Regions from separate parts of the Colwellia sp. NW0002-52-1 genome, predicted to be linked through region 2. Evidence: riboswitches for the same ligand, from Rfam matches in the RefSeq annotation. Region 2 holds a riboswitch; the other holds the start of a gene.
The links. A riboswitch is a leader RNA that binds a small molecule or an ion and turns the genes downstream of it on or off. The one in region 2 is predicted to bind thiamine pyrophosphate.
Positions count from the first base shown of each region.

Region 1: another riboswitch for thiamine pyrophosphate. It lies ahead of thiC (phosphomethylpyrimidine synthase ThiC); the one in region 2 lies ahead of AC27H3_RS04595 (TonB-dependent receptor).

Region 1 is NZ_BAAJLU010000001.1:565,944-569,376, forward strand. Features, by position in the region: gene AC27H3_RS02370 (pseudouridine synthase) at 1-724, opposite strand, end outside; gene AC27H3_RS02375 (mechanosensitive ion channel family protein) at 752-1,645, opposite strand; TPP riboswitch at 2,008-2,106, shown strand; gene thiC (phosphomethylpyrimidine synthase ThiC) at 2,200-3,433, shown strand, end outside.
Region 2 is NZ_BAAJLU010000003.1:85,701-89,133, forward strand. Features, by position in the region: gene AC27H3_RS04590 (branched-chain amino acid aminotransferase) at 1-1,018, shown strand, start outside; TPP riboswitch at 1,328-1,441, shown strand; gene AC27H3_RS04595 (TonB-dependent receptor) at 1,580-3,433, shown strand, end outside.

The DNA.
Region 1 (3,433 bases), on a different contig from region 2:
CAAGCAGCAAGTTATTTATATCGATGTTGTTAACTTCAACCTCACTTAATTCTCGGCTTTCTCCGACAGTTAACTGGTTATCAAGCACTAAGTTACCAATAGCACATCGATGCAATGCAACTACAGGATTGCGAAAACGCCCAAACATACGTTTAATTTGATGATAACGCCCTTCAACAAGTTCAACCTGCGCTTGATAATCAGAAAGTATGGTTAACTTTGCAGGTTTAGTAGTTAAATCCTCAAAGGCAAAATACATACCATTTGCAAAAGCAGTTACATACTCTTCACTCAACTTATTGGCTAACGTAACAATATAACGTTTGGTCACTTTTTTTTCTGGTAACGTTAATCGTTCAGACCAGCGACTATCATTAGTCATCAAAACTAAGCCTGAGGTATTTAAATCAAGCCTACCGACAATATGTAGTTCGTTTTTGTAAGGAAATTCAAGTAGATCAATTACGGTTTTATGCTGCAAGTCTTTAGTCGCACTTACCACTCCAGTGGGCTTATGCAGCATAATATAATAGGCTGAATTATCTTGCAGCACTTTGCCATCTAATGAGATATGACTGAAATTATCAATTATTTCATCAATGTCATGCGCTACAGCGCCGTTTATAAACACTCTATTTTGAGCCAACATCAGCCGCACATTTTTGCGACTGATCTGACAATGTTGTGCTAAAAACTTATCTAGCCGCGCTTTATTTAACGCCATAATAAATGAAGCTTAAACCACACCGAATTAAGCCAAATCTTTAATAAGATGAATATCGCGTTGAGGAAATGGTATTTTAATATTGGCATTATCTAAAGTTAGATAAATCTCTTTATAAGCTTCATATTTTGCGCTGTATAAGTTTTCGGTTGGCGTCCATAAACGTACGGCTATGTTAATTGAACTATCAGCGAAAGCATCAATACCAATCAAAGGCTTACGAGCTTTACTGACGATATCTAACTTGCCAAGGGCATCTTCAAGCATAGCCACAACTTCGAGTGGGTTTTCACTATAATCAATACCAACGGTTAACTCTAATAGTGAGTCATGTTTCGAGTTATGCAGCACTTCACCAACAATATGTTTGTTGGGAATCGTAATTTCTACATCGTCTTCATCCGTTAAAATTGTGTAGGCTAACAACACCTCTTTAACTAAACCTCGAACACCTTGTACTTGAATGGTATCACCAACAACAAAAGGTCGTATGATGATGATATTAAAGCCAGCCGCATAATTAGATAAAAGCCCTTGCAGAGCTAAACCAGCCCCTAATGAAATCGCACCTATAGCGGCAATAAATGGCGTTACACTGATACCTAATTTACCCAGTGCAATAATACCTATCATCACAACGATTACCATTTTACTGGCATTAGCCAAAAAACGGCTCAAAGTAACGTCAAGTTTGTGCTTTTCACATACTTTAAGCACCAAGTTCGCTATTTTCCCTGCAAACATGAAACCAATAATCAGAATAATTATTGCGCCAATAAGTTGAAAGCTATAATTAGTAAAAAATTCAACGATTATGTTGTAGATACGACCAACTTGGTCAATTTCGTTTTTAAGCAAGTTTGCAGGATCTAACGTGTTCATCACCTGTTCCGTTTTGCCTTCCGGGCTAGCTTCAGCCATAAATTTATTCCATTTAATGTTCATTTTTTAGTTTGTCTATAATACGACAATTTACCGCATAATTTACAATATTATTAACATTAATCTCTGTATCAGTGCTTCAATGTTGATAATCTTAATGTCAAAAAATAGTGCAAAAGCCAAAAACTTCAACATTTTAAAAAATACCAGCTCGTAAATTAAGTTAGCATCTTAAAAATCGTAATCTACTGAATATATTCACTTAAAAAACATAAACTTTAAGCAGTTCACCAACCTTAAGTTACAAAAGCTAAAAATGAAATTTAAAATAGAGGTTGATTACTTTTAAAAATTAAAGCTAGAATATAATCACGTTTAAGTAGTTTAAAACACTTACACGTTTTGACTTGTCGGAGTGCCAAAGGGCTGAGATCGCGAAAGCGGGATCCGTAGAACCTGATTAGATTAACATCTGCGAAGGGAACAAGTAGTAGCTGCACAGGCAAAATTTAATTTTGCCTCGAATGCTATTCCTCGTTACTACCCCATACAGCTCCGCCTAACTTTTATTTAATAAAAACAGGTGAGAGAACATGAGTTCAATTTCAAGACGCGAGCGTCGAAACCAAGCAACAGAGTTTTTAAAAAACGTTGCTGATCAATCATTTCCAAATTCTGAAAAAGTTTACGTCACCGGAGAAATTCACGATATCCGTGTTGGCATGCGTGAAATAACCTTGTCTGATACTTTGATTAGTAACAATGAAAACAACCCGAGTTATGAGAAAAACCCACCGTTATGCGTTTACGATACTTCAGGAGTTTATACTGACAATGCCGTTAATGTTGACGTACATAAAGGTATTCCTCGCTTGCGTGATAGCTGGATTGAAGCACGTAACGATGTTGAGTTTTTACCCAGAATAACCTCAACCTACAGCCAACAACGATTAGCCGACGAAGGTCTAGACCATATTCGTTTTGAGCATTTACCGACAGTGCGTAAGGCTAAAAAAGGTAAAAATGTTACGCAAATGCACTATGCCCGCCAAGGCATTATCACACCAGAAATGGAATATATCGCCATTCGCGAAAATATGAAACGCCAAGAAGTTAAAGACGAGATGTTGCTACAACAACATCAAGGTCAGTCATTTGGCGCCAGCATTCCAGAGCAAATAACACCTGAATTTGTTCGTGATGAAGTTGCTAGAGGCCGCGCCATAATCCCGGTTAACATTAACCACCCTGAAGTTGAACCTATGATCATCGGCAGAAATTTTCTGATCAAAGTAAATGCCAATATCGGCAACTCAGCAGTTACCTCTTCGATTGAAGAGGAAGTAGAAAAACTCGTTTGGTCAACTAAATGGGGAGCTGATACGGTAATGGATCTGTCTACTGGCCGTTATATCCACGAAACACGTGAATGGATACTGCGTAACTCTCCTGTTCCCATTGGCACCGTACCTATTTATCAAGCGTTAGAAAAAGTTAATGGTATTGCTGAAGACCTAACATGGGAAATATTTCGCGATACTTTAATTGAACAAGCTGAACAAGGTGTTGACTACTTCACAATTCATGCAGGTGTATTACTGCGTTATGTACCTATGACGGCTAAACGTGTTACTGGCATTGTTTCGCGTGGTGGTTCAATCATGGCGAAATGGTGTTTAGCACATCATAAAGAAAACTTTCTTTACACCCACTTTGAAGATATCTGTGAAATTTTAAAAGCTTACGATGTTTCTTTCTCTTTGGGTGATGGATTGCGCCCAGGTTCAATTGCCGACGCCAATGATGAAGCACAATTTTCTGAATTAC
Region 2 (3,433 bases):
CCCTGAAGAATACAGTTTTGGCGTAACATTTTCTGATCATATGTTCCTACAAAATTTTGACCAAGATAAAGGTTGGAATGATGCAAATATTGGTCCTTATCGACCATTATCACTTGAGCCATCGGCGGCAGTTTTTCATTACAGTCAAGAAATATTTGAAGGTTTAAAAGCATACAGAGATATTAACGGTGGCATTAATTTATTTCGTCCTGAAGAAAATATAAAACGATTTAATCGCTCAGCAAAACGTATGGTTATGCCAGAAGTAGATGAAACTCTACATCTTGACGCTATAAAATCATTAGTAAAAATTGATAAGGCTTGGGTGCCAGATCAAAAGGGTGCCTCTTTATATATTCGACCAACCATGATTGCAACAAGCCCTAAACTTGGCCTTGGAGCTAGTAGTGCATATAGTCACTTTATTATTACAGGACCTGCAGGTAGTTATTTTTCTGGCGGATTAACCCCAATTGCCGTTTTCGTTTCTGACGAATATCGACGTGCTGTAAAAGGTGGTGTAGGTGAAGCTAAAACAGGTGGTAATTATGCTGCAAGTCTTTTAGCTTCTGAAGAAGTGAGCAAAATTGGTTATTCACAGGTGTTGTGGTTAGACGCAGTTAACGGCCAATATATAGAAGAAGTTGGCGCGATGAATATATGCTTTGTTTACGAAGGGAAAAAGATAGTAACCCCTGCGCTAAGCGGTAGTATTTTACCGGGTATAACTAGAGACTCAATTTTAAAACTAGCCCCTACGCTTGGTTATGAAGTAAGTGAACAGAAGTTAGATATAAACGAAATCTTAGCAGATATTGACAGTGGAAAAATAACTGAAGTGTTTGGTTGTGGTACTGCTGCAGTAATATCACCTGTTGGAGAACTTGGTTTTAAAGGTAATAAACATATTATTAATAGTAACCAAACCGGCCCAGTATCTAAGCATTTGTATGATGAATTAACGGGAATTCAATACGGTACGCATGAAGATAAATTCGGCTGGATTCATAAAGTGTAGTGATTAAAATCTAATTTATATTTTCACCTCTGTGTTATTTTTTATGCTCAGAGGTGAGTGTATATTCAAGCGATACAAAACAGTTGCTGTAGTATTACTCGTTATTTCCCTTCGTTATTCCTCACAATTGTTCTTCATAGTTAACCCCCAATTAATCTATAAAACCTCAATATTGCTAAGGCATTTAAGCGACTATTGTAAGATGTGAGTGCGCTAGCATCATTTAACTCAATAGTAGCAACAAGCTGAGTTAATTGTAGCTTTTAAAGTTTTTACTCTGTACTTTCCAGTAAAAATTGTTAGTATGCATACCGAACCAAGGGGTGCCTGATAAATTTTATCGTTTAAATGGCTGAGATGCGAAGCGAACCCTTAGAACCTGAACCGGATAGTACCGGCGTAGGAATGGTTAAGCTCATCGTATTACCATTCTGTATGTTAACTTTTGTTGCCTCGAATTGTGCTTGAGGTATTTGTTAATTATACAGGTTATACACCTTAAGCTATCTTCCCATATGCCGGATCCCATAACGTATTCCTAGTCGAATTTATGAGATCATAATGACATTTATAAAAACACCTGTTGCTTTAGCAATATTCACTAGCCTTGTTGCTCAAACAACATTTGCTGAAGAAACTTCAAATGATATTGCTACACCCGTAACAGAAGTTATCACCATTGATGGTGACTTTCGTGCAACATCACTACAAAAAACTGCAAGCTCTTTATCTGTTATCGCCAGTGAAGAAATTAATGCACGAAACGCACAAAATTTAGAAGAGATTATTGCTCGCACACCGAATGTTAATTTTTCTAGTGGTACGCAACGTGCTCGATATTATCAAATTCGTGGTATTGGTGAACGTAGCCAATTTAAAGAGCCCATTAACCCATCTGTGGGTTTAGTCATTGATGGTATCGATTTTTCAAGTGTTGGTAGCATAGCGTCAACGTTTGACGTTGAACAAGTAGAGGTTTACCGTGGCCCGCAAGGTACACGCTTTGGCGCTAATGCCATGGCGGGTATGATAAATATTACATCAAATAAACCTAGCGATACCTTTGAAGGTAAAGTTAGATTATCTGCTGGTAATTACGATAGTTACAGTGCTGGTTTGGTATTATCAGGGCCGGCAACAAAGAAAGTAAACTATCGTTTGGCGGTTGAGCAGTATAGTAGCGATGGTTTCATCGAGAATGACTTTTTAAATCGTGACGATACTAATAATCGCGATGAATTTACTATGCGTGGTAAGTTGGCTATTCAAGCAACCGACGATTTAACTATTGATATAACGACTTTTGTTGCAGATTTTGATAATGGTTATGATGCGTTCTCACTTGATAATACTCGCCATACATTATCTGACCAACCAGGTTTTGATCGTCAAGACACCAAAGCCCTAGCAACAACGTTTACTTATCAAGGTTTTAACGACTTTACCTTAGAGAGCATTTTTAGCTACGCAGACTCAACTTTAGATTATGGCTATGATGAAGATTGGGCTTTTGTTGGTATACGTCCCGACTGGGAATATAGCTCAGAAGATCAGTATTTTCGTGATAAAACCTCAGCTACAGCTGAGTTAAGAGCTGTGTCAAAGCCTGGTGGAGAAATTTTCAACAAGAGTACCGCTTGGGTAACAGGCCTGTATTTCAAGCAAGAGAAAACTGATTTATTAAGAAAATATACTTACCTTTCTGCTGATTTTACATCAACGTTTGATACCGATAATATTGCCGCATTTGTTCAGTTTGATAGCCAACTTGATAAAAAGCTAAGTCTTACTACAGGTCTTAGGTTAGAGCGCAGAAACTCGGATTACAACGACAGTGAAATTCTAGCGTTTTCACCAAACGATACCATGGTGGGTGGTAAAGTTGTGTTGTCTTATCAAATGGATAAAAATAACCTATTTTACAGTTCCATTAATCGAGGTTACAAGGCTGGTGGTGCTAATACAGAAGGAAGTTTACCCGCTGATTTACGTGAGTTTTCGCCGGAATATTTATGGAACTACGAACTAGGTTATAAAGTAAATTTATTAAATAACCAAGCTTATGTTCGCAGCGCTATTTTCTACATGGACAGAGACGATATGCAAGTGCGTACCTCTTCTTTAGCGTTACGGGAAGATGGTAGTACAGACTTTGTTTCATATTTAGGTAATGCCGCAACAGGGACCAACTTTGGTTTAGAGCTAGAAGCTGGCTGGCAGATCACACCTGAACTTGAATTTTATGGCGCTTTAGGGCTGTTAGATACTGAATATAAAGGTTTTATCGATTCAGATGGTAACGATAAATCCGGTGACGAACAAGCGCATGCGCCAAGTTATCAATTCAACCTTGGTTTGAATTATCAACTGTCTGATCATTTACTATTAAATATTTCAGTTGACGGTAAAGATGAG